DNA from 4 places in the Bradyrhizobium sp. PUT101 genome. Region 2 is predicted to be linked to each of the others. Evidence: predicted binding sites of a transcription regulator. Region 2 holds the regulator's gene; each other region holds the start of a gene.

Region 1 (7,322 bases), 3.3 Mb from region 2:
GCACGCCCCAATGATCGCCCGCCGCTGTACTGCCTCAACCAGGTCGGCATGCACAAGCGCGCGGAGATCGAGGTCAAGGCGTTCGCCAAGACCATGGAGAGCCAGCCGATCGCGGTGATCCCGTTCGATTCGAAACTGTTCTCGACCGCGGCCAATAACGGCCAGATGATCGCGGAGGTCTCCAAGACCCACCGCACCACCCTTCTGTTCCAGAATATGGCGAACCGCCTCGCCGGCCGCGGCGAGGTGAAGAAGCCGAAGCGCTCGCTGCTCGAGCCGCTCTTGAAGAAGCTGAAGGGCAGATCGGGGCGCGGGTCAGCCCCGCATCGCAAGGCGTCGTAGCGGCAGACGCGTTTTCGAGCGAAGTGGATACCGCTCGCGTCAAGAAAACGCGGCAAAACAAGAAGCTGGAAAGGGCGGGCTACTTGTCCGCCCGCTGCTGCTTCTTCGCCAGCAGCTGCCGCAGCGCCGCGACCTTTTCCGCCGCCTGATCGGGCGGCAGATCGGCCTTCACGAGGATTTCGGCCTCGGCCTCGCGGCCTTGCAATCCCAGCACGAGCGCGAGATTGGCGCGGACCCGCGCATCATTCTGATTGCGCTGATAAGCGCGGCCGAGCACCTGTTCGGCCTTCGGCAGATTGTTTTGCAGCATATAGGACAGGCCGAGATTGGACAGCACGGTCGGCTCGTTCGGCACGATCTTCAACGCCGCGGCGTAATATTGCTGCGCCTCCTCGTTGCGGCCGAGCTGATCGAGCGCCGCGCCCTGCGCCGACAGGATACGCCAGTCCGGATCTTCCGGCGCATGCGCACGGCTGAGGACGTCGAAGGCCTGCTGGAAATTGCCGTTGTCGGCAAGCGCGCGGCCATAGCCGGCGAGCAGCGCCTTGTTGCTGGGATGGCCGAGCACGGCCTGCTCCAGCACCGCGACGGCTTGCGCGCGCTGACCGGACTCGCGCAGCGCCTTGCCGTAGGCGAGCGCGACACCGGGATCGCCGGGCCTGGCGCGATAGCGCTCGCGAAGCGCGTCCATGCCGGACTTGGTGTCGGCCCTGCCGACCGGTTCCGACTTGGCGCCGAGCGCGCCGGTGACATCGTCGATGCCGGCTGTCTGGCAGCCACCGAGGCCGAGCACCAGGAGCGCGGGAAGCAGGAATCTCGCCGGTGCGGCGAGGGACGAACGCTTGGACATACTCTGATCACTCGGCAACTGATCAGAGATGCTGACCCATTAACGCTAAAGTCCCGTTAAGGAGGCGGGTCGCTCGATCATTTGAGCATGATCTTGCCGGAAAACCGCTGCGCAACTTTTCCGGATCACCTTAGTCGACGAACTCAGCGCCGAACTCGCAGCCGATGCGCCAGCGCAGGCGGCATTGGCGGGAATAGTCCGGCGCGAAGATGATGGTGAATTGCGGCGGCACTTCCAGGAATTCCGCCACCACTTTCACACCGCCGTCCGAAATATCCGTGATCGTGCAGTCCCGCGGCAGCGAGCCCGCGCCAAAATGAATCTTGGCGAGCCGGCTGCACACCCGACGTTCGCTTCTCCGGCGATTTGCAAGCATCTTGCTTCTTCACTTGTTAGATCACGGCCCATCCCGCAGCCTCAGGAGTAGTGGACATTCGTTGGAATGTGCTGAGGACAGAAGCCCGCATTCGAGACGTAGTCTCCGTGTCACGTTTACGAACGGTTAGGACTTGCGCGGGCGGCGGGGAATGTTCCCGTATTGTTCTTGCGCAGGCGGCCGCGCTCTGCTACCCCTAATTGCGCGAAAGGGGCAGGCTGGTTTGAGCATGGTTCAGCGGGTTTCTACCGTCGCCTTTGAGGGGATCGAGGCCCGCGCGGTCGACGTGCAGGTGCAGGTCGCCCCTGGCCTGCCGGCCTTCGCCATCGTCGGCCTGCCGGACAAGGCGGTGTCGGAGGCGCGCGAGCGGGTGCGCTCGGCGCTGATCGCCTCGGGACTGGCGCTGCCGGCGCGGCGGATCATCGTCAATCTGGCACCGGCCGACCTGCCCAAGGAAGGCAGCCATTACGACCTGCCGATCGCACTCGGGCTGATGGCGGCGATCGGCGCGATCCCGCCGGATGCGCTGACCGGCTTCACCGTTCTCGGCGAGCTCGGCCTCGACGGCTCGATCGCCCCGGTGGCCGGCGTTCTTCCCGCCGCGATCGGCGCCAATGCGCGCGAGGAAGGGCTGATCTGCCCGGCGGCCTGCGGCTCCGAGGCGGCCTGGGCGAGCCCGGACATCCAGATCGTCGCCGCGAGTTCGCTGATCCAGATCGCCAACCATTTCAAGGGCACCCAGGTGCTGTCGCGGCCCTCGCCGAAGGTGCACGAGGCCGCCGCCTCCACGCTCGACCTGCGCGACATCAAGGGCCAGGAAAGCGCCAAGCGCGCGCTGGAGATCGCGGCCGCCGGCGGGCATCACCTGCTCATGATCGGCGCGCCCGGCGCCGGCAAATCGATGCTGGCGGCGCGCCTGCCCTCGATCCTGCCGCCGTTGTCGCCGGGCGAGCTGCTCGAGGTCTCGATGATCGCGTCCGTGGCCGGCGAGATCGAAGGCGGCGCGCTGACGGCGCGGCGCCCGTTCCGCTCGCCGCATCATTCCGCCAGCATGGCCGCGCTCACCGGCGGCGGCATGCGCGCCAGGCCCGGCGAGATCTCGCTGGCGCATCAGGGCGTGCTGTTCCTCGACGAGCTGCCGGAGTTCGATCCGCGCGTGCTGGATTCGCTGCGCCAGCCCCTGGAGAACGGCGAGGTTGCGGTGTCGCGCGCCAATCACCGCGTCACCTACCCTGCCCGCTTCATGCTGGTCGCGGCGATGAATCCCTGCCGCTGCGGCAATGCGTTCGAGCCCGGCTATGCCTGCAAGCGCGGCCGCATCGACCGCTGCACCGGCGACTACCAGGCGCGCATCTCCGGTCCCCTCATGGACCGCATCGATCTGCGCATCGAGGTGCCGGCCGTGACCGCGGCGGACCTGATCCTGCCCCCGCCGGCGGAAGGCTCCGCCGAGGTCGCCGCACGCGTGGCGGCGGCGCGCGACATCCAGCTCGCGCGCTATGCGGATGCCGGCCTGCCCAAGGTCCGCACCAATGCCGAGGCGCCCGCCTCGGTGCTGGAGGAGATCGCAAAGCCGGATGCGCAAGGCGCCAAGCTGCTGCGCGATGCCGCCGAGACCATGCGGCTGTCGGCGCGCGGCTATCACCGCGTGCTGCGGGTGGCGCGCACGCTGGCCGACCTCGACCACGCGGACAGGATCGGCCGGCTGCACCTCGCCGAAGCATTGTCCTACCGCGCACTCGCGGAGGATGTGCGCCAGATGGCGTGATCGCGTCGCGCATCAACCCGGCGGTAACGAGTTTCCTTTACGCTCTGCAAACCATAAGGCCCGCGAGTTTCGGTTGTGAGTTCCAGAAGGGCCCGGCGAGTAGAGTGTCATGTTGCGTTTCAAGATCCTGGCCTCGGTTGTTCCCCTGCTGGCGATAGCGGTGTTCGCCCGTGCAGACATCGGATCGGTCTCGCATCCCTGCATCGCGCTCGGCGACACTACGGTCGAGCTCACATCCCTGTTCTGGACTGCCGGCATGCATGTCGCCTTCACCGACGATCCCGCGCGGGCCACCGTGCGGGTCCAGATCACCGATGACGCGGACGCCGCGGACTTCACTGTGGTGGACGACGGTCTCGGCTCCGAGCCGGACTCCTGCCAGGCCACCCCCTCGACACGACTGATCTCGATTGCCGCGCAGCCCGTCGACGGCGGGCCGGTGGTCTATCTCTCCAGCGAAGGACCGGCGGATTACCGCATCTATGTGCAGTCGAAGACGTTCTCGCAGCGCGAGGCGGCGGCGCTGATCGTCGGCGCCCGCGGCGGCCATGGCCGCTTCCAGGCGGCTTCGCTCTGAGCCGTTAACACCTCGTCAACCCTGTTTGGACGCAGAACCAGGGCCTCAAGCTGTTCGCAAGGTCAGCGGGCCATGGTCGCACGCGGCGGTGGCGGGGCTTCAAGCAAGAGTCGGGTCGGTGGCGATGGGTCGGACGTTCCGGATCAAGGTGCGCATGCGCCGCTTCAAGCGGCAGCACCCCCGCATTGCCTTCGCGATCCGCTCCTTCATGATCTTCTCGGCGACCTTCGGCGGCGCCTATGGTTTCGTGTCCGGCAGCCGGTCCGAGAATTCCGGTTACGATCCCCACGCCTTTGCGATCGGCGCGAGCTTCCTGTTCGCGCTCGCCTGCCTCGGCCTTGCGACGCTGAGCATGCGCCTGCGCTTCGTCAACAAGCGGTTGCGCACGCTCGCCGCCCACAATGAGGCGTTGATCGACCGCAATTGGGAGCTGAAGGAAGCGGAAGAACGCGCCCGCAGCCTGTTCGAACAGCAGGGCGACCTCATCGTGCTGCGCGACACGGAGGGCCGCATCACCTTTACCAACGAGGCCTATTGCGCACTCGCAGGACAGGCGCGCAGCGCACTGGTCGGCACGCGCTTCGATTTCGACGTGCTGGAGCAGGGCGACAATGCCCGCGAGAGCAACGGCACGCGCATCCACGACCAGAAGATCGCAACCCCGCTCGGCGCGCGCTGGATCGCCTGGCGCGAGGGCTATGTCCGGCTCGATGCCGGACAGCCCGCCGAACTGCAGAGCGTGGGACGCGACGTCACCGACCGCACCGAGACCGAACGCGCATTGTCCGACGCGCGCGACCAGGCCGATGCCGCCAACCGCGCCAAATCGCGCTTCCTCGCGATGGCCTCGCACGAGATCCGAACGCCGCTCAACGGCATCATCGGCATGGGCGGCCTCCTGCTCGACACCACGCTGACGCCGGAGCAGGCGACCTATGCCAGGGCGGTGAAAACCTCGGGCGAAGCCTTGATGGCGCTGATCGAGGAATTGCTGGACTATTCCAAGATCGAAGCCGGCAAGCTTGACCTCGATCAACGTCCCTTCGCGCTCTCGACCCTGGTCGAGGAGATCACCGAGCTGCTCGCGCCGCGCGCGCAGGCGAAGACGCTCGAGATCGCCGCCTATGTCGACGAGCGCCTGCCGCTCGAGGTCGTCGGCGACGCCGCGCGGCTGCGCCAGGTGCTGCTCAATCTCGCCGGCAATGCCATCAAGTTCACAGCTCACGGCGGCGTTGCGCTGATCGTCGAGCCCGGCATCTGGCCGAACGAGATCAGCTTCCTGGTCCGCGATACCGGCATCGGCATCGCAGCCGAAGCCCAGCAGCGTATCTTCCGCGAGTTCGAGCAGGCCGACGAGCGCGTCGCCCGCACCTATGGCGGCACTGGACTCGGCCTTGCCATCAGCGAACGCATCGTCAAGCGCATGGGCGGCCGGATCGCGCTCACGAGCGAGCCGGGCAGGGGCTCGACCTTCGAGGTCGCGGTGCCCCTTCCGCCGTCGCAGGCCGGCGCCGGCCAGACGGTATTTCCGAGCCCCGATCTCACCGGCAAGTCGATGCTCGTCGTCGCCGACGGCATCGAGGCCTCGTTGATCGCGCGGCGCCTCGAGCGCTGGGGCGGCCAGACCTGCTTGGTTGCGGATGCGGCGGTTGCCGAAGCACTGCTGCCGGAACGCTCGTGGCACGCAGTGCTGATCGATCGTGCGATCGGTCCTGCCATTGCCGACCGTCTGGGTGAGGCCGCCCGCGCGCATGCATTGCAGCGCCTCGTGCTGCTGACGTCGAGCTCACGCCACGAGAAGCTGTCGCCGGCCTTCACCGGCTTTCTGATGAAGCCGCTGCGGACGGCCTCGCTCGCCGCACGCCTCGCCCTGACGCCGGAGGTCGCCTCTCCCGATCTCGCGCCAGAGCCGCCGGCTGCATCCACCGGCCCAGCGCCGGCGAAAGGCCTGTCGATCCTCGTCGCCGAAGACAACGAGATCAACGCATTGTTGATGCGCTCGCTGCTGACCAAGCTCGGCCACCGCGTCGTCATCGCCGTCCACGGCGAGGCCGCGCTGGAATCCTGGCTCGCCGCCTCATCCGCCGGCACGCCCTACGATCTCGTGCTGATGGACATTCAGATGCCGCAGCTCGACGGCATCGAGGCGACGAAACGCATCCGCGCGCATGAGGCCGCCACGGGCGGTCACCACACGCCGATCCTCGCGCTCACCGCCAACACGCTGGTGGAGGATCGCTATGCCTGCTTCGAGGCGGGCATGAACGGATTTCTGATCAAGCCGCTCGACCGGGAGAAGCTTGACGAGGCGCTGGCCGGTCTGGCCGCATTCCGGCATCTGGCCTTGGCGAATCCTGCGGGAACCTGATCCCGGCCGGCAATCGCTAATTGAAATCGAGCGCGTTGCGCGTCACCATCCTCCGGGGGCATTTGCAAGAGAGGGTTTTGCGCATGAACGTGCTTTGCCGCCTCGCACTTGTTGTCCTCCTCGCTGGAATTTCCCGACAGGCCGCAGCCGATACGCCGGAACTCATCTCCTCGCTCAAGCAAGGCGGCTACGTCCTGATCTTCCGGCACACCGCGACCGACGACAGCCAGAAGGACGTCTACCCGTTCAAATTCGACGACATGAGCGCCCAGCGTCAGCTCAGTGACAAGGGCAGGGACATGGCACGCCAGATCGGGGCAGCGATCAGGGAGCAGGCGATCCCGATCGGCGACGTCTACACCAGCAGGCTGAACCGCGCGGTCGAGGCCGGCAAGCTGATCTCCGGCCGCGAGGTCAAGCCGGTCGATGCGCTCACGGACAGCAGCAATGCCAGCGCGTCGGGAATGGCAAACCCGACCGGTGCCAATGCAAAGGCCGGGCAGGCCGGGCGTCAGCTCGTCGATGCGCCGCCGAAGGCAGGCAGCAACACGTTCCTGGTCACCCACAAGACGAACATCGCCGATGCCTTCGGCAAGCAGGCCGGCGACGTCCAGGAAGGCGAGGCCTTCGTCTACAAGGCCAACGGCTCCGGCCCCGCCACCTTCGCGGGGCGCATCAAGCTTGCGGACTGGAACGCGAAAGCTGGCAAGTGAGGGCCCTGGCCTCCGGCCGGGACTGCCGGCGCGAGGGAAAGTCCAGACTTTCTCAGTTCTGATCGCGTAACGACGTTCCGGCGAACTGTCAGAGCGCCGCCGGCTGGAAGACTAGCATCGGGCTGGTTCACGAGCGCATGTTCCGGCGGCGTCTCGGCAAACTGGGCTTGCCGAGCGCTGCCGCGACATGGCGCAGCGATTGGCTCGGCACAACTTGCCGCTCCGCCACGTTGTTGTGATACGGACGTCCTATGACGAGCGACTGAAAGGCTGGCAAATACGTGAGAACATCAGAAGACCGCTCATTCCTCATCTTGCTTGCCGCGAT
Region 2 (7,322 bases):
GGAACGTGCTCGAGCGCGAGCAGACAATCAACGATCTGCATGACGCGTGCTACGTCCCGCGTGAACTATTCATCACCGGCGAGCTCGACGTTCACGACATCGGCTTGACGAAGGATGGCGGCATTGTCTTCGTCAATACGCTCTATAACTGCCTTGCCACGACATCCGAGCGGCACAGCTTCACGCCATTGTGGAAGCCTTCCTTCATTTCGAAGATCGTCAAAGAGGACCGGTGCCACTTGAACGGACTCGCCATGGAAGCCGGCGTGCCGCGCTACGTGACGGCGGTCAGTAGATCCGACACCGTCGATGGCTGGCGCGACCGGCGCGCCAATGGCGGCATCGTCATCGACGTGCAGTCCGGTGCCGTCGTTCTCGGAGGCCTCTCAATGCCCCATTCTCCGCGCATGTATAGCGGCCGATTGTGGTTGCTGAACTCCGGAACCGGCGAGATCGGCTGGATCGAGCGCGGCGCCCTGGCGGAAGATGGGCGATTTCGGGTGCTCGCCTTCTGCCCGGGTTTCGTGCGCGGGCTCGCCTTCCATGGCAGGTACGCATTCGTGGGACTGTCAAAACCACGCTACGAGCGCTTTGAAGGGCTGGCCCTCGACCGCAGACTCGCCGAGGCCGATTCGGAGCCGTGGTGCGGGGTGCAGATCATCGATCTCGATACGGGTGCGTGCGTTCATTGGTTCCGTATCGATGGATCTGTGACGGAACTCTACGATCTCGGCGTGGTCCCGGATGTGGTGCGGCCGATGGCGCTCGGCTTCACCTCCGACGAGATTCTGAACCTCATCACTCACGATCCGCTCGAGACCGACGGCAGCGCTTGACGACGATTATCGGGGCATCGGCGCTGCACTCATCCGACGCAGGTCCGTGGCGGAGATATCTTCCGTTGCCTCGTCGAGCACGATGCGTTCGACTGCGTAACCAACGTCGCGGCCGTAATAGACATTGGTAATGTTGGGCATCGGCAGGACAATGAAGCGGCCTACATGGGCCGACAGCGCAGCTTCGATCCGTTGCTTCACCGCGAAGAACGATAGCGGGTTTTTCTGATCGATTCCGTGCGTATCGCGAACAGCGATGCACACCTGGCCGACACGACGCAGGCCCTCTTCGATCAGGCGCTGATGGCCAAGGTGAAACGGCTGATAGCGGCCGATGAACAGCGCGGTCGGCAGTTGTGGATCAAATGCCGGTCGCAGGCGTGCCAACACTTGCTCCGCCCAATATCGAACAGTGCCATCCGCATTGACGCGCACATCAAAATGGCTGGGCGGTGTAAACATACGATTGGTGTCTGCGAATCGGCTCTCCTGAATGCGATCAATCCAAACTGTGAAAGTAGAACCAAATGCAGCCCGCGTTTCCTCCGTCGGGCAAATGAAGTCCGCGATCGCCGTTCCTCCCGCTTCGACTACCCGGTCACACATCCAGCTCATGCGGCGGGCATGTTCAACGCGATCTTCGTGACTAAAGCCGAGGTCTCTCGATACGTTGGCCCTAACCGAGTCCGCATTGAAAACAACTGCATTGAGTAGCGGCGCCAGAGTATTGGCGAGCGTCGTCTTACCCGCGCCCGGAAGCCCCATGATGAGAATTTTTCGTGTCATGGGCCGCTCCTCGCTTCAAGAGAACGTATGCCGTAAAGCTTACACCAGCTTGGCTGTGGAGCCCCAACGGGCTGTCGGTTTGAACGCCGTGCACGTGATGTCGCCCGGCGACGTCGGGAACGCATTGAGGGCGCTTGGCATCTGACGCCAACGGGCTCCAGCGAGAGGCCGCAGCACCCTCGGTTCCCGGAACTCAATTTGCAGAAGATGAGGAACCCAACACCTCTGTGCATTTTTGTACGAAGTTCCGGGAACGGAATACCACCTTTCGGACTCATGAGTCCGTTGGGACCTCTACATCGGACTGATCGACGTGCTGGGCAAAAGCTATCTCACCAGGCAAGCCTCTCTCCTGCTTGAATTCGCCAGAACCACCTCGGATTCTGACCTTTCCGCCAAGCTGATCAGCAAGGCGGCCGACCTGAAGTCCCTGGCCGATCCGCTGCCCGACAAGGATCCGGATCCCAGAGCTCCCGACGTCGCACCGGACGTCGGTCCGAGCGATCCGGCAGGACGTTGACCGATGTTGGCCGTGGCGCTCGTCACTCTCGTCCTCGCCATGGCTATCCTCGTGCCGGTCTGTCTCGCCTTCCGGATCATGCCGCGGCGGACTTGAGCTCCCTGCACCACGACGGAAATCGCGCCGGATAAATCATCCTGCGTGCTGCTTTGCCTCGCGCCTGCACTCGGCTAGAACTCTCGCCACCCATTTGCAGGAGTTTCCGCCCGTGGCCCTCATGCCCGTTTCTGACGCGCTAGCCGCGGTGCTGGCGGGTGCAGAGCCGCTGCCTGAAGAGATGGTTTCCCTCGATGAGGCCTACCATCGCGTGCTCGCCCGCGACGTCGCGGCGCGGCGCACGCAGCCACCGGAGGCCATGTCGGCGATGGACGGCTATGCGGTGCGCGCCGCCGATGCGGCAACGGTCGATTCCAGGCTCGCGGTCACCGGCGAGGTCGCGGCGGGTCGACCGTTCGCGGGAAGGGTTGGGCCCGGCGAAGCCGTGCGGATCTTCACCGGCGGCGTCGTTCCCGACGGCGCCGATGCGGTGGTGATCCAGGAGGACACCGTCGCGGAAGGCAAGCTCATCACGATCAAGGAAGCGGCGATTCCCGGGCGGCACATCCGCCCCGCCGGCATCGACTTCCGCGAGGGAGACGTGCTGCTCCGCAAGGGAAGCCGTCTCACGGAGCGCGATCTCGCGCTGGCCGCCGGGATGAACCACCCGCATCTCGCCGTCTTCCGCCGTCCGAGGGTCGCGATCCTCGCCACCGGCGACGAATTGGTGATGCCGGGCACCACGCCAGGTCACGGCCAGATCGTCTATTCCAACGGCTATGCCCTGCACGCGCTCGCCCGCAGCGAGGGCGCCGAGACCATCGACCTCGGCGTTGCCGCCGATACGCTGGAGGCCACCTCCGCCGGCATCCGTCGCGCCCGGGAGAGCGGCGCCGACATCCTGATCACGACCGGTGGTGCGTCGGTCGGCGACCACGATCTGGTCCAGCAGGCGCTCAAGGACGAAGGCATCTCGATGGCGTTCTGGAAGATCGCGATTCGGCCCGGCAAGCCGATGATGCACGGACGGCTCGGCGCAATGCGCGTGATCGGCCTGCCCGGCAATCCCGTGTCGTCTTACGTGTGCGCCTTCCTGTTCATGGTGCCGCTGATTCGCGCCATGTCGGGCCGCTCAGTGATCCATCATCACCGCGAGCGCGCCGTGCTGGGCCGCGATCTCGGTGCCAACGACCAGCGCGAGGATTATCTGCGTGCGCGCCTGGAACAGCGTGACGACGGCACGCTCGTCGCCCTTCCCGTCAGCCATCAGGACTCCTCTCTGCTTGCGAATCTCGCTGCAGCACAGGTACTTCTCGTGCGCGCACCGTTCGCGCCGAGGGCCGAGGCCGGCACGCCTTGCGAGGTGCTGCGGCTCCCCGCCTGAGCTGCGCGGCCACACGCATTCCGCGAGCCTCGTCCTGTTCACCATAAATTAAGCAGTTGCGGAACACATATCGAACATATAGTGTCCGTTCATGATTTGTTTCGAGGATGTAGCGGCTTATCGCTGACATCATCATCTCGGAATCAAACGACATCAACCGGGGGACTTTGGTCGAGATGTTGACGCGCAAACAGTACGAGCTTCTACGGTTCATCAGCGAACGTCTGAAGGAAAGCGGCGTGCCGCCCTCCTTCGACGAGATGAAGGATGCGCTCGACCTGCGCTCGAAGTCAGGCATCCATCGCCTGATTACCGCGCTCGAGGAGCGCGGCTTCATCCGCCGCCTGCCCAACCGCGCCCGCGCCATCGAGGTGATCAAGCTGCCCGAGCTCCAGGCCGCCGCCGGCAGCCGCCGCGGCTTCACCCCGAGCGTCATCGAAGGCAATCTCGGCAAGGTGCGCACGACCTCCAGCCCGCCTGTGGACGAGGGCGAGCGTCCCGTCGCAGTGCCCGTAATGGGCCGCATCGCGGCCGGCACGCCGATCGAGGCGTTGCAGACGCGCAGCCACACCATCAGCGTGCCGCCTGACATGCTCGGCTCGGGCGAGCACTACGCACTCGAAGTGCGCGGCGACTCCATGGTCGAGGCCGGCATCCTCGACGGCGACATGGCGCTGATCCAGCGCAACGAGAGCGCCGATACCGGCGACATCGTGGTGGCGCTGATCGACGACGAGGAGGCCACGCTCAAGCGCTTCCGCCGCCGTGGCGCCTCGATCGCGCTCGAGCCCGCCAATGCCGCCTACGAAGTCCGCATTCTTCCGCCGAACCGCGTGAAGATTCAGGGCAAGCTGATCGGGCTGTACCGGAAGTACTGAGCGGTCCTGCGGTCGTTCGACACCTATTGGAGCGGATCATTCTCCGCTCCGGCTGGATCGTCTTTCCGGTTCTGCTCAGACTATCCGGCCCCTCCTCCGGCGCGACATCCTCGACACGCCGCGCAGCAGAATCGCCTCGCGGCCTGAGAGTTCGAGGAGACGTCATGCGCCAGATCGTTTCATGGACGATCGTCACGGCGCTGATCGCAGCATCAGCGCCGCAGGCCGTTGCCACACAATCGCACCGCCAGATGCGAACGGAATGGGCGGCCAGCGAGCATACCCGCAACGTGCGAAATGCAATTGCACAGCCTCTGCAATCGGGCTGGCAATATTCGCGTCGGTCGGCAGCCGCGGGGCGCTGACGCACGCGCCTTCCGAATACGCATGCATCGGCTTTGTTCCTATCGAGTCAGGGAAAGATAATGTGATCGCGGCTTGCGGACGCAGCCGCAGATTTGCCTACAACCAAGCAGAGCGTTGCGTGCTTCCACCCTGATAGAGGCCAGCGCCTCCAAAGGAGGTGCGGGTCGCTATCTTCGCATGAGGAGCACCCGATGTGTGACTACAGCCTGCATGCCGTCGCGACACGCCCCGCCGAAGTCGGCGAGACGATCGTCACGACAACCTTCCGCGGCACCTCGACGCGTGGCTTCGCCTCCGAAGCCGATCTCTCCGTCGCGGTCTGCTTGCTGCCGGGAACGGAGCTCGCTTTCGCCGACAACGTCCGTTACGACAATCGCTGGATCTGGACGCGCACCGTGAACTCCCGCGTCGGCAAGTTCGGCAAGATCGACCCGCACATTCCCGATCGCCATCATGACGCGATCGAATTTCCCGACGGCAAATACGTGCTGGTGACACAGCTCGTCGAAGGCCAGCGCGCGACCGTGCTGCAACTGCCGGTGACCCAACCGGTTGGCGAACGCGAGCACAAGCCGCAGATCGTCGCCGACACGCGGTCCACGATCACGCGCCTGCCGATCGGCTGACGTCGTCGTCGCCCCCGGCCGATGGTCGTGGGCCAGGAATGAAATGCCATCGCCGGCCGAGGCCGGCGAGATGGTATGGTTTGCGTCCTGCGAAATCCCGCCCGATCGACCTCCCCCGCATCGCTCCTCAATCGTCCGCCTGCAAGTCCGTCTCCGATGGCGTTGCGTCCCGGTTGCGGGGCACGGCCGTCTTCGGCGCAAGGCTGCCGTCGAAATTCCCCTCGCCGGCGCCGGCCGGCAGCCAGGGGCGGCTTGTGCCTCTCGCCCTCACCGCCTGAACCGAGAAGCCGTCACCGCTCTGCGTCAGAGCCAGCGCGCCCTGACTGGCGAGCCGCGGCCGATCGACAATCATCGCCGCACAATCAGGCGGCGCGGGCCGTGCCGTCACCACCAGCGCGGCGCGGGTGCAATCGTCAGCCAGCGCGTCGATGCGCAAAGCCAACGCGACCAACCGTCCGTCCGCGAGCGGCGTCACGCAGCCGGCCTCGTCACACGACACCCCGTTGGCCAACGAGGCGTTGCCGGCGTCGCGCGGATCGGCATCGGCAGCCAACCATTCCCTCAGCAGGAAGCCATCCTTGCTCGCGCGGATCACATGCAGCTGCCCGTCCCTGCCCCGCACGGCGACGCTCGCGCCGTCCCCGGCAATCAGGATATCGGGCTGCCGCACTGACAGCCCCGAGAGGATGGCCGCAAGCAGCACCAGGGCACCGGACCAGCGCAGGGGTGTGCGCAACAGCCCCATCACGATGATCCCGAGGCTCGCCGCGATCAGCGGCGCGATCCCGAACGCGGGAATGCGGCCGACTGCGCCCGGCAGTGCCGCCACCCAGCGCGAGACCGCGACCATCCAGTCAATGCCGATCCCCATCAGCCACCAGAACGCGCCGTCGAGTCCGAATGGGGCTGCGAGCAACCCCAACAGCCCCGCCGGCATCACCAGCGCCGAGACCACCGGCATCGCGCCGAGATTGGCCAGCACGCCGTACGGCGTCACGCGGTGAAAGTGGAAGGCGGCATAGGGCGTGGTCGCAAGCCCCGCGATCAGCGAGGCCAGGAACAGCATCGCGATCTCGCGGCCGCCCCACAGCGCGATGCGCGCCGTTGCGGAATGATCGGGCGATGCGAGCAGGTTCGGCATGCCGATCTGCACCAGCGCCACCAGCCCGAGCGTTGCCGCAAAGGACATCTGGAAACTCGGATGCACCAGCGCCTCGGGCGCGACGGCGAGCACGATCAGCGCGGCCACCGCCAGCGTCCGGAACGTGATGGCGCGGCGGTCCACCATCACGGCGATCAATACCACCGCCGTCATGAGGAACGATCTCTGTGTCGCGACCTCCGCGCCGGACAGCAGCAGATAGAACGCAGCCGCAACCAGCGCCGCGGCTGCCGACCATTTCTTGATGGCAAAGCCGGCCGCCAGCCCCGGGACCAGAGCGAGGAGCGCGCGAACCGCGAAGAACACGACACCGGCGACGACCGCCATGTGATAGCCGGAGATCGACAGCACATGGCCGAGCCCTGAGACGAACATCGCATCGTTGACGGGCGCGGTGATCGCGTCGCGCCGCCCCGTCAGCAGCGCGGTCGCGATCGCGCGATTGTCGCCTTCGAGCGTCGCACGGATGCGGGCATCGATCGCATCGCGCAGGCCCTGCATGAAAGCCGCATAGCCCAGCCGCAAGCCGACGGCATCCGGCGGCGGTGCGGCCGTGATCGCGCCCATCACGAAGCCGGAGGCGCCGATGCCCTGGAAGAACATGTCGCGCGAGAAATCGTAGCTGCCGGGGCGCACAGGCGAGATCGGCGGCAGCAGCCGCGCCTTCAATTGCACGAAGCTGCCGACCTCCGGTGCCGTCCCCTTGCGCACCGAAAGACGCACGCGCT
Region 3 (7,322 bases), 3.2 Mb from region 2:
GCTACCGCGTCACCACCGCGGCGAGTGCCGGCGATGCACGCTCGAAACTGCTGGGTCTGCATTTCGACCTCCTGATCCTCGACGTCATGATGCCCGGCGAGACCGGCTTCGATCTCGCCCGCTTCATCCGGACCTCCTCCTCGGTGCCGATCGTGATGCTGACGGCGCGGCACGAGGCGGAAGCCCGCATCGAGGGCTTGCAGATCGGCGCCGACGATTACGTGGCAAAGCCGTTCGAGCCGCGCGAGCTCGCGCTGCGCATCAACAACATCCTCAAGCGGGCCGCCCCGCCGCCACAGGTCGCGATCGTGGAGAAGATTGCCTTCGGTCCCTACGTCTACCATCTCGAGCGCGGCGAATTGCGCCAGGGCGAGGAGGTCATCCATCTCACCGACCGCGAGCGCGAGATGCTGCGGATTCTCTCGGAAACACCGGGAGAGACCGTGCCGCGCAGCGCGTTGACCGGCAACGGCAGCGTCAACGAGCGCGCCGTCGACGTGCAGATCAACCGCCTCAGGCGCAAGATCGAGACCGACCCCGCCAATCCGCTGTTCCTCCAGGCGGTGCGCGGCATCGGCTACCGGCTGGTGGCCTCGCCTTGAGACCTCAGCAGTGAAGCGCGACCGATGAGCACGATCGATACCGGCCTGACGCTTTTGAAGAGCGCCGCCGGCCGCGTCTCCGCCGCCAATGGCTGGATGGGCAACGCGTTCAAGGGCTGGATGCCGACCGGCCTCTACGCCCGCGCGCTCCTCATCATGATCGTGCCGATGGTGGTGCTGCAATCGGTCGTCGCCTTCGTGTTCATGGAACGGCACTGGAACACGGTGACGCGCCGTCTGTCGGCTGCGGTGGTGCAGGACATCGCTGCGCTGATCGATGTCTACAAGGGCTATCCGCAGGACAAGGACCGCGACCAGATCCGCCGCATCGCGCAGCAGCGACTCGGCCTCGTGGTCGATTTCCTGCCCGCCGGGGACATGCCGCCGCCGGGACCAAAACCGTTCTTCTCGCTGCTCGACCAGACGCTGTCGGTGCAGCTCGGCCGCCAGATCGGGCGCTCGTTCTGGATCGACACGGTCGGCCGCTCCAACCTGGTCGAGATCCGCATCCAGCTCGATGATGCCGTGATGCGCGTGTTCGCGCAGCGCAGCGCCGCCTATGCCTCGAACTCGGAGATCTTCCTGTTCTGGATGGTCGGGACGTCCTCGATCCTCTTGATCGTCGCGGTGCTGTTCCTGCGCAACCAGATCAAGCCGATCCTGCGCCTTGCCGATGCCGCCGAGAGCTTCGGCAAGGGCCGCGAGGCGCCGAATTTCCGCCCGAGGGGCGCGCGCGAGGTGCGGCGTGCGGCAGTCGCCTTCCTCGAAATGAAGTCGCGCATCGAGCGCACGATGGAGCAGCGTACCGCGATGCTCGCCGGCGTCAGCCACGATCTGCGCACCATCCTGACCCGCTTCAAGCTCGAGCTGGCGCTGATCGGCGACAGTCCGGAGCTCGAGGGCATGCGCAAGGACGTCGACGAGATGTCGATGATGCTGGAGGATTACCTCGCCTTCGCGCGCGGCGATTCCGGCGAGCAGTCGCAGCCGACCGACATGGCGCAGGCGCTCGAGGAGCTGCGCAGCGATGCCGAACGCCACGGCCACATCGCGACCGTCGCGTTCCACGGCCTGCCCGTGGTGACGGTGAAGCCGGCCTCGTTCAAGCGCTGCCTCGCCAACCTCGTCACCAACGCGGCGCGCTACGGCAAGAACATCGCCATCACCGGCCAGCGCGATCACCGTTATTTGACCGTCACGATCGACGACGACGGCCCGGGCATTCCCGCTCACTTGCGCGAAGAGGTGTTCAAGCCGTTCCTGCGGCTGGACAACGCCCGCAACCAGGACGAAGGCGGCACCGGCCTCGGCCTCGCCATCGCCCGCGACATCGCCCGCTCGCATGGCGGCGACATCACGCTGGGTGACAGCCCGATGGGGGGATTAAGGGCGAGCGTGCGGATTCCGGTGTAGGCTGCTCCTAACCTCTCCCCGTGAGAACGGGCGAGGGAGCGCATCGCCTGCGCGGCGAGCAAATCCTACTTCGGCAGCAGCGCCTTCAGCTTGTCCATGTCGCGCAGGTTCATCTTGAATCCGCCCGGCATCACGATGTCGCCGGGCTTCTGGTCCGGCTTGCAGGCGCCCAGCCATTTGGCCTGCAGCGTCATGGTGGTATCGCGGCCGGCTGCGCCGGCGACACCGCCTTGCGCGTGCGAGGTGGTCTTCACCGTGTAGGCCGAGTTGAAATCGCCCGTGATCTCGGCATGCGACGTCGTGCTGACGCCGGCGACGTTGCACTCGGAATCGCTGACATAGCCGGTCGCAGTCTTCTTGATCTCCTGCTTGGCGCAGATCTGCTTGGCCATCGGGGAGACGTTGTTGCTCATCTCCTTGTCGACGGTCTCGTCGGTGCAGTGCTGCATGGTCATCTCGGGCACCGGCGAGCCGGTCGTGACCAGCTTCATTTCCCAAAGACCGGCCTTGCGCACCGGCAGGTCGTCGGCGCTGGCGCTGCCTGCCGACAACGCGAGGCAAAGCGTCGAGCCGAGCAAAGCGAGTTTGCGCGTCATGTGGGAGGCTCCCGGCCGAGAGAGTGCGGCGTTACGACAGCGTCTCAGTACAGCGTGCGGATCGGCTGCTCGGCGGCACCATAGGGCACCCAGCGACAGGCGAACGAGATGTAACCGCCCTCATAGCCCTGCACCGCCAGGAATTTGGCGACCTTGCCGTAGCGTGCGCAGTGATCGACAGCGACCTGACGCGCGTCGACCTGGGTCGCCATCGAATAGGCGATGATCCCGCCGGTGTCGTTGCCCTTGAACGGCGGCACGATATCGGCGCGCGCCGACTGGCCCGCCATCATACCCAGGGCAAGAAGGCCAGCGGCCGCAATGATTCGCATTCCCGTCACTCCAATTGGCTGGCGCCAGTCTACGGTGCCGGGATGGAAGTGGAAAGAACAGATGCCCGGTTGGCCGCGACGTCCTGGTCAACTCCTGGCCAAGTGTTGCCGCGCTGCACTTGACCTCCCCCGGCCTTCGCGGCACCGTCTAAGCTTCGCAAGACCTAAGCTGTCTGGATTGACCATGCGCGCCCCCTCCCCGAAATCGCTTCGCTTTGCCGCCCTGCTCGGCCTCATGTTCGGGGCGCTGTCGCTCGGCGAGGCCAGGGCCGCCAATCCGCTCGAACTGAATTTCTGGCTGAGCGGACCGCGCTACGACGGCGCCGTCGTCGATTGCGACAAGGCCCTGCCGACGATCGCCACCCAGTTCTGGGAAAAAGAGAGTTCGTTCTGGAATTCCTCGTTGAAGATCACCGGCTTCTCCGCCGTTCGCGAGGTCGCGTTCAGGCCCTGGCAGTCCGACAATATTCCGCGCCGCTTTTGCACCGGCGAGGCCATGCTCAATGACGGCAAGGTGCGCAAGGTGCACTTCTCGATCATGGAGGATGGCGGCTTTGCCGGCTACGGCGACGGCGTCGAATGGTGCGTGGTCGGACTCGATCGCAACTGGGCCTACAATCCGGCCTGCCGCGCCGCCAAGCCCTGATCCGAAGAAGGCCTGATTCGGCTGATCAGCCCTCAGACGACAACCGCTTCGAATTTTGTTCTTGAAATGTTCTCATTGCCTGCTAGGCTGCGTGCACAGTCTAGTTGAGGGGCGTTGCCATGTTTCATCCCAGATTGCGTTCGTTGTCCCGTCTGATGATCTCGCTGACCCTCGCCGCTGGGCTGGTAACACTCGCCGGCGGCGCGAAGGCGCAGGACAAGCGCCAGAACGCACCGGGCGAATTCGATTTCTATGTGCTCGCGCTGTCATGGTCGCCCTCGTTCTGCGAAGAGGCGGCCGAGCGCGGCAGCCGCTCCCACATCCAGTGCGGCGGCCGGCCCTACGCTTTCGTGGTGCACGGGCTGTGGCCGCAATATGAGAACGGCTTCCCGGAATATTGCCGGCGGCCGGCGCCGCGGCTGAACCGCAACATCGTGTCCTCGATGCTCGATCTGATGCCGGCGCCGGGCCTCATCTTCAACGAATGGGACAAGCATGGCACCTGCTCCGGGCTCGAGGGCCGCAGCTATTTCGAGACGATCCGGAAGGCGCGCGCCGCGATCAAGATCCCGGCCGACTATCTCGATCTGTCGGAGGCCAAGACCGTAGCGCCGGCAGAGGTTGAGGAGGCCTTCATCAAGGCCAATCCGGGCCTCAGCAATGCCAGCGTCTCGGTCACCTGCAACCGGACACGGCTGTCCGAGGTCCGCATCTGCCTCAGCAAGGACCTGCAATTCCGCGCCTGCGACGAGATCGAACGCCGCGCCTGCCGCCGCGACCAGGTGACGATGCCGCCGATCAGGGGCGGGTAGGCGGAGATCTCTTGCCCCGGATGTAGTGCAATGCGCCGCGAAACGCGGCGTAGTGCACGGCTGATCCGGGGCCCATCGCGCAAGAAGAAGCTGGGTCCCGGCTCAGCGGCGCAGCGTTACACGCTGCGCCGCGTCGGGGACACTTGATTGTGCCTCTTTGCTCAAGCCGTCACGTGGCGTAGTGCTCTCCGCCATGAACTACCGCCACGCCTTCCACGCCGGCAGCTTCGCCGATGTCGTCAAGCACATCGTGCTGGCGCGCATCCTCACTTACTTGCAGGACAAGCCGGCGGCGTTCCGCGTCATCGACACCCATGCCGGCGCCGGCCTCTACGATCTCGACAGCGACGAGGCGCGCCGGGGCGGCGAATGGTTGACCGGCATTGCGCGGCTGCTGCAGGCGCGCCTGTCGAACGAGACCGCGGCGCTGACCAAGCCCTATCTCGACATCGTCCGCGCCTTCAATCCGAAGGGCGAGCTCAAGGCCTATCCGGGCTCGCCGTTGATCGCGCGCGGCCTGCTCAGGCCGCAGGACCGGCTCGTCGCCTGCGAGATCGAGCCGAAGGCGCGGAAAGCGCTGATCGACGTGCTGCGTCGCGACGAACAGGCCCGCGTGGTCGATCTCGACGGCTGGGTGGCACTGCCAGCCTTCGTGCCGCCGAAGGAGCGGCGCGGCCTCGTGCTGATCGACCCGCCCTTCGAGGCCAAGGACGAGTTCGAACGGCTGGGCGAAGCCTTCTCGACAGCCTTCGCGAAATGGCCGACCGGTATCTATGTAATCTGGTATCCCGCCAAGAGCCGGCGTGCCACCGACACGCTGGCGCAGCTTGTGGCGCGGCTCGCAGCCGCAGCAAAACCGCCGGGAAAATGCCTGCGCCTCGAATTCAGCGCTGCGCCGCAAGTCGATGGCGGACCCCTCACGTCGACCGGGCTTTTGATCATCAATCCGCCCTACACGCTGCAAGGCGAGCTCAAGACCATCCTGCCCGAACTGGAAATGCCGCTCGGCCAGGGCGGGGCTGCCAGATTCCGATTGGAGGTGCCCAAGCCTTAAAGCCAAGCCGTAACACTCCGGCATTCTTGGGAAAAATATGCAGGAACGGTAGTCAATCTGCGAAGAACCGTATTATGCTGTTTCCGTGACTGGCTTTGCGTTCCGCTTCCGCGAATGGTTGCGGCGGAGTGAAGGCCTAAGAAAGATCCGGCCGGACCGATGGTCCGTCCAAGGATGGCCAGCTCCCGGGCTCCGTAAGGCCCGGTCATGTCGTGACGTGAGTCTGCGTCGCGGCGGAGGAGCAATGAGGGGGAGTTTCCCGATGGCCATGACGGGAACGGTCAAGTTCTTCAACGGCGAGCGCGGCTACGGCTTCATCAAGCCCGACGACGGCGGTCGCGATGTCTTCGTTCACATCACTGCTGTGGAGCGGGCGGGACTGAAGGACCTTGCCGAAGGACAGCGTATCACTTTCGAAGTCGAACCGGACAAGAAGGGGAAAGGACCGAAGGCGGTCAATCTGGTGATCCTCTCCTAGAGCGTTTTCGAGCGAAGTCGACACCGGTTCGCGGCAAGAAAACGCGTCAAACGAGAATCCAGAGCACTGTCCGATTCCATCGGAACGGGAAAGGCTCTAGCCAGCCTGGCGCAAAAAAATCCCGGCCGCGAGCGGCCGGGAGGCTGGTCCGGAATTTTCTTCTTGAGACGTCAGAAGCGATAGTTCACGCCTGCGCGGACAATGCTGGCGCTATAGCCGTTCGACACGCCCGTAATTGCGAACTGACTCGTGGACAGATCGATGTAGAGATATTCGAGCTTGACGCTCCAGTTCGGCACGAGGCCCACTTCCGCGCCGGCACCAATGGTCCAGCCCGCGGTGGTGTGCGACTCCGTCCAGCCGAAGGTCTCCCCACGCAGCTCGCCGAACGCAAGGCCGGCAGTGCCGTAGAACAGCACGTTGCTGAACGCATATCCCGCGCGGCCGCGCAGGGTGCCGAACCACGGATTGGAGAATTTCCACGGTGCGAAGGTGTCGTCGGCACCGGCGGCCTGGATGTCACCCTCGACACCGAACACCCACGGGCCGTTCTGGAAATTGTAGCCGGCTTGCACGCCGCCGACGAAGCCCGACGGCTTCGAGGGGTTGTTGTCCACCGAACCCCATTCATAGCCGATGTTGCCGCCGAGATAGGGACCTGCCCAACTATAGGCATTGAGCGGCTGGTTGACGGTGTAGGGCGCACGCTGCCCATAATTGAAATCGGCGGCCTCTGCCGAAGCCGTCCAGCCGGCTGCAACCAACGCGGCCGCGCCCACAACGAGCCCCTTCATCACTCACTCCAACGCAACTGTCGCAACCCGCGCGACGCCTGCGCCGCCGCGCCGGCCTGTCGCATGGTTACGGAACCAAGAACTTTTCGCGTAGGATTTATCGAGAGTTTTAAGTTAAAGGGCTGTTAAGTCGGGTTACTGCGCTCTTAACAGACTTAAGGAAGCGTTACCGGGACCTGTGCGTGCGGCAGGGCCGGAACTTCAAATCGGCACCCCCAGCCCCTAAATTCGTCCCATGGTTCACGATTCCACCGACAATCCGGACGACGCACGCGCGCGCAAATCCCGGCGCGGCACGGCAGCGGATGCTCCGCCCCAGGAGATCCAACAGGAGACGGCGCCGCCGGACCTCGATCCCGCCAGCGCAAGCGGCGATGACGAGGACGATGCGCGGCTGCCTGATATCCTGGAAGAGAGTGGCGCCGTCGGCGAAGGCCCGCTCGCGACCGGCCACGAGGCGATCGAACGCGCGGTTCGGCTCGCCCCCACCTCGCCCGGCGTCTATCGCATGCTCAATGCGAGTTCCGACGTGCTCTATGTCGGCAAGGCCAAGAACGTCAAAAAGCGGCTGTCCAGCTATGCGCGCCAGAGTGCG
Region 4 (7,322 bases), 2.3 Mb from region 2:
GCTCAAGCGATGAGACACCCGACGAAGGGATCATCGCCATTCATTCTAGCAGAAATCGGATGATATCGTGCAGATATTGCGCAGATCAGCCGTCGCTCTCGTCCGTCCCGAACAGGCCGAACTGGGCCGCCGCATCGCGCGAGGGCTCGGCGATGCCGAGGTGGCGGAAGGCGTGCGAGGTGAGCAGGCGGCCGCGCGGGGTGCGTTGCAGATAGCCGCACTGGATGAGATAGGGCTCGATGATGTCCTCGATGGCATCGCGCGGCTCGGACAGCGCGGCGGCCATCGTCTCGACACCGACCGGACCGCCACCATAGTTGAGCGCGATGGTCGAGAGATAGCGGCGGTCCATGGCATCGAGCCCAGCGGCGTCGACCTCGAGCGCGCTCAGCGCGTGGTCGGCGATCTTGCGGTCGATCTTGTCGGCATCGGCTGCGGAGGCGAAATCTCGCACGCGCCTGAGCAGCCGCCCGGCGATACGTGGCGTGCCGCGGGCCCGGCGCGCGATCTCGTTGGCACCGTCAGCGGTCATGCCGACATTGAGCACGCGCGCGCCGCGGCTGACGATGCTTTCCAGTTCCTCGATGGTGTAGAAGTTGAGTCGGACCGGAATGCCGAAGCGGTCGCGCAAGGGATTGGTGAGAAGGCCTGCGCGTGTGGTGGCGCCGACAAGAGTGAATTTCGACAACTCGATCTTCACCGAGCGCGCCGCCGGGCCCTCGCCGATGATGAGATCGAGCTGAAAATCCTCCATCGCCGGATAGAGCACCTCCTCCACCGCGGGGCTGAGGCGATGGATCTCGTCGATGAAGAGCACGTCGCGCTCTTCGAGATTGGTGAGGAGCGCAGCGAGATCGCCCGCCTTGGCGATCACCGGCCCCGAGGTGGCGCGGAAACCGACGCCGAGCTCTTTGGCCACGATCTGCGCCAGCGTGGTCTTGCCGAGGCCGGGCGGGCCGACGAACAGCACGTGATCCAGCGCCTCGCCACGCTTGCGCGCCGCCTCGATGAAGATCGAGAGATTCTTGCGCGCCTGCTGCTGGCCGACGAAGTCGGACAGCGATTGCGGGCGCAGGGCGGTATCGCCGACATCGTCGCTGCGGCGCTCGGGCGAGACCATGCGGTTGGCCTTGGGATCGCTCACTTCGCGAGCTCCTTCAGGCCAAGTCGAATGAGCTGCGCGGTCTCGGCATTCTCGCCCGCACTACGCGAGGCCGATGCGATGGCCGCGGCGGCCTGCGGCTGGCCGTAGCCGAGATTGACCAGTGCGGAGATCGCATCCGCCACGGGCCGCGGCGCGCGCTGGTCGTCGACGGCGCCGGCGAGATGCACGACAGCGGGATCGACATTGGCGAAGGCCGGCGCCTTGTCCTTCAACTCGGTGACGATGCGCTCGGCGACCTTGGGGCCGACGCCGGGCGTGCGCGCCACCGCCGCCTTGTCGCGCAGCGCAATGGCATTGGCGAGGTCGGCGGGCGAGAGCGTGCCGAGCACGGCGAGCGCGACCTTGGCGCCGACGCCCTGCACGGTCTGCAGCAGGCGAAACCATTCGCGCTCCTGATCGGTGCGGAAGCCGAACAGTTTTATCTGGTCCTCGCGGACGTAGGTCTCGATCGACAGCACGGCGGCCTCACCCGGCGACGGCAGATGCTGCAAGGTGCGCGACGAGCAATGCACCTGATAGCCGACACCGCCAACGTCGAGGATGACGAAATCCTCGCCATAGGAATCGATCAGGCCCTTGAGCTTGCCGATCATGGCTGCGCCCCCATCGCTTGAAGGACGCACGGCAATGACTCACCGTTCCCTCCCCCCTTGTGGGGGAGGGTCAGGGAGGGGGGTACCGCATGGGGATTCTCTCGAAGGCGCGAGGGTAACGCGCGCAGCTCATTGACGACGGCGGCACCACCGCTGCGGCTACCCCTCTCCCCAGCCCTCCCCCACAAGGGGGGAGGGAGCACACCGTCCATGCGGCTCATCTGTGCCTCACAACGCGCATTAGAGACCCACCACCTTCAGCCGGAGCGCCGCGCTCTGGCGATGATGGGCGTGGGTGATGGCGATGGCGAGCGCGTCGGCGGCGTCCGCGGACGGCGGCTCGGCTTTCGGCAGCAGGATCTTCAGCATCATCGCGATCTGTTGCTTGTCGGCGTGACCGGCGCCGACCACCGTCTTCTTGACCTGGTTCGGCGCGTATTCGGCGACAGAGATGCCGAACATTGCGGGCGCCAGCATGGCGACGCCGCGGGCCTGGCCGAGCTTCAGCGTGGCAACGCCGTCCTTGTTCACAAAGGTCTGCTCGACCGCGGCTTCCATCGGCTGGTGGTTGGAGAGAACGGCCGCGAGCCCTTCATGGATCACGAGCAGGCGGCTCGACAGCGGCAGGTCGTCCGGCGGCTCCACCGAACCGCAGGCGACGTAGATCAGCCGGTTGCCCTCGGCCTCGATCACGCCCCAGCCGGTGCGGCGCAGGCCGGGGTCGATGCCGATGATGCGAACGGGGCCACGAATCGGGAGCGCAGTCATGGGCCAGTGATAGCGGCTGGCCGCCGCGGGGGAAACAGAAACAGAACGGAAGTAACAGGGGAAGTGGGGTCTCGTGCCCGGGCGTAGCGCGGCACGCAGTGCTGCGACGCTGAACCGGGGCCCAGCAGGCGTCTGGACCCGGAGAACGATGGGTCCCGGCTCTGCGCAGCAGCGTTTCACGCTGCAGCGCGTCCGGGACACGAGAACGGTGTCAGCCGCCCATCTTTGCCATCAGCGCGTCGGACACCTCGAAGTTGGCGTAGACGTTCTGAACGTCGTCGTGCTCGTTGAGCAAATCCATCAGCTTGAAAAGCTTCTCGGCGGTCTCGTCATCGACGGCGACCGTGTTCTGCGGCTTCCAGATCAGCGCGGCCTTGCGCGGCTCGCCGAACTTGGCTTCCAGCGCCTTGGCGACGTCGCGATAGCCTTCGGTCGAGGCGTAGATCTCGTGGCCGTTCTCGCCCGAGATCACGTCGTCGGCGCCGGCCTCGATCGCGGCATCCAGCATGGCGTCGTCGGAGGCGACGCTGCGGTCATATTCGATGACGCCCGTGCGGTCGAACATGAACGACACCGAGCCGGTTTCGCCGAGATTTCCGCCGGACTTGGTGAAGAAGGAGCGGATGTCGGAAGCGGCGCGGTTGCGGTTGTCGGTCAACGCCTCGACGATGACGGCGACACCGCCGGGGCCGTAGCCCTCGTAACGGATCTCGTCATAGTTCTCGCCGTCGCTGCCGAGCGCCTTCTTGATGGCGCGTTCGATATTGTCCTTCGGCATGTTCTCCTGGCGCGCGGCGATCACGGCGGCGCGCAGGCGCGGGTTCATGGCCGGATCAGGCGTCCCCAGCTTGGCTGCGACGGTGATTTCCCGCGCCAGCTTGCCGAACAGCTTCGACTTCTGGGCATCCTGCCGCCCCTTGCGGTGCATGATGTTCTTGAATTGGGAATGTCCGGCCATGCGTGGTCTCGTTAAGGAATCGTGCGCCAAGGTGAGCGTGGGAAGCGCGGCCTTATAGGCCGCCAACCCACCGGAATGAAAGAGGCACTACGACTTTAAGGTAACAACGTACTGGCTCGTGCCTAGGGGGCAGGCACCGTTAACCCTGATTTCATTCCGGACTGCGAAAATAGCGCCCGACCGTTCTCCGACAAGAGAGGCCCGATGGCGTTCGGAATATTTCGGAAGCGTCTGCCGGACCAGGCTGCGCCTGCGACAGCCCTGGAGGCTCCGCAGCCGGCGGCCCATTCCGCGCCCGCCCCGGCCGCCGAAAGTGATTCGGCCCGGGAAATCCTGGAACTGCTGGAACTCGAGCTCGGCGCGATGATCCGCCAGCTCGAGCGCGCCGCCAATTCGGTGGCCGGAGGCGCCGAGGCGACCGCCGCGACGCTTGCCGCCATTCGCGACCGCACCGACGCCCTGACCGGCCGGACCAACGCGGCGCAGTCGACCGCCTCCACCTTCGCCCATGCCGCCGACAAGTTCACCCAGTCCGCGCAAGGGATCGGCGCGCAGGTCCGCAATGCCGGCAAGCTCGCCGACGAGGCCAGCGCCGCGGCGCAGGAAGCCCGCGCCAATGTCGAGCGCCTGCGCGAATCCTCCGCCGCCATCGGCAATGTCGTCAATCTGATCGCACAGATCGCACGGCAGACGACGCTGCTCGCGCTCAACTCGACCATCGAGGCCGCACGCGCGGGCGATGCGGGCAGAGGATTTGCTGTCGTCGCCACCGAGGTCAAGGCGCTCGCGGTCCAGACCCAGGGCGCGACGGAGGAAATCACCAGGAAGATCGACGCGCTCCAGCGCGACGCCGCCGGCTCTGCTGATGCCGTGCACCGCATTTCCCAGGCGATCGAGGCGATCCGCCCGGTCTTCGACACCGTCAACGGCGCGGTCGCCGAGCAGAACGCCACGACCAGCGAAGTCTCCGGCAATGCCGCCAACGCCTCGGAGTTCATCATCTCGGTCGGCGAGAGCGCGGCCGAGATCGATGCCGCGACCAAGGCGGCCGAGACCCATGGCGAGAGCGTTGCCAGTGCCGGCAAGGCCGTCACCACTTTTGCTCAAAAACTGAAATCGCGCTGCGCCGTGCTGCTCGGCCAGAGCGAGCATGACGACCGCCGCAAGACCGAGCGGCTGCCCTGCCATCTCAAGTTCGAGACCGCGCGCGGCGTGATGCCGGTCTATGAAATAGCGATGGATGGCGTGCTGATCGGCGGCGCGGATGCAGGCGGGCTTGCACCGCAGGCGATGATCGAAGGCACCCTCGAAGACATCGGCGCCTGCCGCCTGCGCGTGGTCGAGCAATCCAAGGCCGGCGCCCGCGCGCAATTCGTCGGTCCCAACGCCGCGCTCGGCGAGAAGATCGAGGACAAGCTCTGGTCGATCCACGAGGAGAACACGGAGCTGGTCACCCGCGCCATGGAGGCGGGCAATGCGCTGACGAAGATATTCGAGCAGGCTGTTGCGCGCGGCGAGGTCAGGATGGAGGACCTGTTCGACACGGACTACGTGGAAATTGCAGGCACCAATCCGCAGCAATACCGCACGAGATATCTCGACTGGGCCGACCGTGCCCTGCCGCCGTTCCAGGAAGCCTTCCTGGCGCGGGAGCCGCGGATGGCGTTCTGCGCCATGGTCGACCGCAACGGCTTCCTGCCGGTGCACAACAAGATCTATTCGCATCCGCAGCGGCCGGGCGACGTCGCCTGGAACACGGCCAACAGCCGCAACCGGCGGATGTTCAACGATCCGGCGGGGCTCGCCGCCGCGCGCAACCTGCGCTCGTACCTGGTCCAGAGCTATGCGCGCGACATGGGCAACGGGAACACGGTGATGATGCGCGAGATCGACGTCCCGATCCGCGTGCAGGGCCGTCACTGGGGTGGCTTCCGCACGGCCTACAAGCTGTAGTGCTCTCCCGAGTGCACTCTTGGGCAAGACACCGGCCGCGAATCATCCTCTAAGCCGAAACTGGAATGGGAATGCCGCCGAGAGCCGATCAACGGCCCTGACTGGAGAGAGCCCGTACATGTCCCAGGCACAGCTTGCAGTATTGGACACAGGATCGAACCGGACGCTCGCCGAGCGGCTGATCGATCAGCTCGCCGACCGCATCGGCGGCCTTGGCGTGGAACTCGCCGACATCGCCGGCAACGTCCAGGAAGTCGCAAACCGCGTCGCGAACCAGTCGGAACGGTTCCACCACCTGCAGAAGACGGCCGAGACGATGGTCTCGGCCAACCACGACATCGCCAACGCATCGCAGGCCGTGCAAACGACCACGTCGGCGGCGGTCGGCGAGATCGCGCAATCGCGCAGCGCCGTCGACACCGCGGTCAGCCATATCTCCGAGCTCGTCGCAGCCGTGGAGCGGATCGAGGCGCGCCTGAGCGCCGTCGGCTCGGCACTGGCGCAGGTGGCAAAGGTATCCGGCTCGATCGAGGCGATCGCCAAGCAGACCAATCTGCTCGCGCTGAATGCCACCATCGAAGCGGCACGCGCCGGCAATGCCGGCCGCGGCTTCGCGGTGGTCGCAAGCGAGGTCAAGAACCTCGCGGAAGCCACCCGCCAGGCCACGCACCAGATCTCCGACACCGTGCGCGATCTCGACGGCCAGATCGAAGGCCTGATCGGCGAGAGCAGCGACGCTTCGCAGCGCGCCAAGACCGCCGGCGAAGGCGCCCGGCAGATCTCCGGCATCATCACGCGCGTCCAGCAGGGCTTTGCCTCGGTGGAAGCGGAGATCGACAGCGTCGCGCGCGCGGCGACCTCCAATCTCGGACACTGCGACACCGTCATCAGCGAACTCAGCGAGCTCGCCAAAGGCGTCGAGCTCTCTTCAAGCGACCTCAAGAACGCCGACGAGCGGGTGGCGAAGCTGCTCGACACCTCTGAAGGCCTGATCGCGCTGATTGCCGACAGCGGCGTGGAGACGTCGGACGCGCCGCTGATCCGTGTGGTCGTCGACACCGCGAAGCGGATTTCCGCGGAGTTCGAGGCCGCGATCGACCGCGGCGACATCACGCTCGACCAGCTCATGGACGAGAACTATCGCGAGATCCCCGGCACTGATCCGAAACAGTACCTCACCAGCTACGTCGCGTTCACCGACCGCGTGCTGCCCGCGATCCAGGACCCGATCCAGAAATCCGATCCCCGCATCGTGTTCTGCGTCGCCTGGGCGAGGAGCGGCTATCTGCCGACCCACAATCCGAACTACCGGCTGCCGCAGGGCAAGGACCCCGTCTGGAATAACGCCAATTGCCGCAACCGCCGCCTGTTCACCGATCGCACGGTGAAGAAGGTTGCGGCCAATACGAAGCCGTTCCTGCTGCAGACCTATCGCCGCGACATGGGCGGCGGGCAGTTCGTGCTGATGAAGGATCTGTCCTCGCCGATCATGATCCGCGGCAAGCACTGGGGCGCGTTCCGGATGGGATTCCGGCAGGGCTGACCACCGTTGCGCGACGGCGCTCCGGCCTCGCCACAACAAAAAGCTCGAAAACAACCCCATGCACAGTAGCCGGGGTTTGAGAAATCAATGGCTTAGACGGGCAGGCCATGGCGCGTTTTGACTCGTCGGGCAAAACAGGGGCATAATGCTATTATTCCGAAATCGCGTATCCTCGTCCCACCCTCTCCAGTGAGGTGGAACTACCGCAGGGTCTTGGCCGCCGCCTGAGCAATCGCCTCGTCCTTCGAGACGACCGCTTTCAGCGGTCCCTCAGGATGAGGCTATGCAGCGTCGGCGCCCGTGGAATTGCTACCGCGCGGTCCGCCCTCATCCTGAGGGCCC

The links. Region 2 encodes LexA, which represses DNA repair genes until DNA is damaged. Its sites were predicted from a motif close to TGTTCNNNNTGTGTTCNG; they were not measured.
Region 1: the regulator LexA is predicted to act here: its motif matches at 1,721-1,738, upstream of ACSHT2_RS20670 (YifB family Mg chelatase-like AAA ATPase).
Region 3: the regulator LexA is predicted to act here: its motif matches at 3,646-3,663, upstream of ACSHT2_RS25185 (ribonuclease T2 family protein).
Region 4: the regulator LexA is predicted to act here: its motif matches at 2,557-2,574, upstream of ruvC (crossover junction endodeoxyribonuclease RuvC).

The regions. Positions count from the first base shown of each region.
Region 1 covers NZ_CP197207.1:4,265,645-4,272,966, forward strand. Annotated here, with positions in the region: gene ACSHT2_RS20655 (AAA family ATPase) at 1-342, shown strand, start outside; gene ACSHT2_RS20660 (tetratricopeptide repeat protein) at 422-1,192, opposite strand; gene ACSHT2_RS20665 (PilZ domain-containing protein) at 1,323-1,568, opposite strand; gene ACSHT2_RS20670 (YifB family Mg chelatase-like AAA ATPase) at 1,798-3,336, shown strand; gene ACSHT2_RS20675 (hypothetical protein) at 3,446-3,913, shown strand; gene ACSHT2_RS20680 (ATP-binding protein) at 4,038-6,281, shown strand; gene ACSHT2_RS20685 (histidine phosphatase family protein) at 6,365-6,994, shown strand; gene ACSHT2_RS20690 (AI-2E family transporter) at 7,309-7,322, shown strand, end outside.
Region 2 covers NZ_CP197207.1:934,689-942,010, forward strand. Annotated here, with positions in the region: gene ACSHT2_RS04520 (TIGR03032 family protein) at 1-836, shown strand, start outside; gene ACSHT2_RS04525 (adenylyl-sulfate kinase) at 843-1,622, opposite strand; gene ACSHT2_RS04530 (hypothetical protein) at 1,936-2,142, shown strand; gene ACSHT2_RS04535 (molybdopterin molybdotransferase MoeA) at 2,351-3,562, shown strand; gene lexA (transcriptional repressor LexA) at 3,739-4,440, shown strand; gene ACSHT2_RS04545 (hypothetical protein) at 4,998-5,432, shown strand; gene ACSHT2_RS04550 (ComEC/Rec2 family competence protein) at 5,560-7,322, opposite strand, start outside.
Region 3 covers NZ_CP197207.1:5,223,965-5,231,286, reverse strand. Annotated here, with positions in the region: gene ACSHT2_RS25210 (response regulator) at 1-602, shown strand, start outside; gene ACSHT2_RS25205 (ATP-binding protein) at 627-2,015, shown strand; gene ACSHT2_RS25200 (DUF3617 domain-containing protein) at 2,081-2,611, opposite strand; gene ACSHT2_RS25195 (hypothetical protein) at 2,656-2,943, opposite strand; gene ACSHT2_RS25190 (hypothetical protein) at 3,128-3,589, shown strand; gene ACSHT2_RS25185 (ribonuclease T2 family protein) at 3,709-4,401, shown strand; gene ACSHT2_RS25180 (23S rRNA (adenine(2030)-N(6))-methyltransferase RlmJ) at 4,595-5,455, shown strand; gene ACSHT2_RS25175 (cold-shock protein) at 5,718-5,933, shown strand; gene ACSHT2_RS25170 (outer membrane protein) at 6,104-6,727, opposite strand; gene uvrC (excinuclease ABC subunit UvrC) at 6,963-7,322, shown strand, end outside.
Region 4 covers NZ_CP197207.1:3,254,206-3,261,527, forward strand. Annotated here, with positions in the region: gene ruvB (Holliday junction branch migration DNA helicase RuvB) at 86-1,144, opposite strand; gene ruvA (Holliday junction branch migration protein RuvA) at 1,141-1,758, opposite strand; gene ruvC (crossover junction endodeoxyribonuclease RuvC) at 1,999-2,526, opposite strand; gene ACSHT2_RS16040 (YebC/PmpR family DNA-binding transcriptional regulator) at 2,738-3,484, opposite strand; gene ACSHT2_RS16045 (methyl-accepting chemotaxis protein) at 3,689-5,437, shown strand; gene ACSHT2_RS16050 (methyl-accepting chemotaxis protein) at 5,556-6,980, shown strand.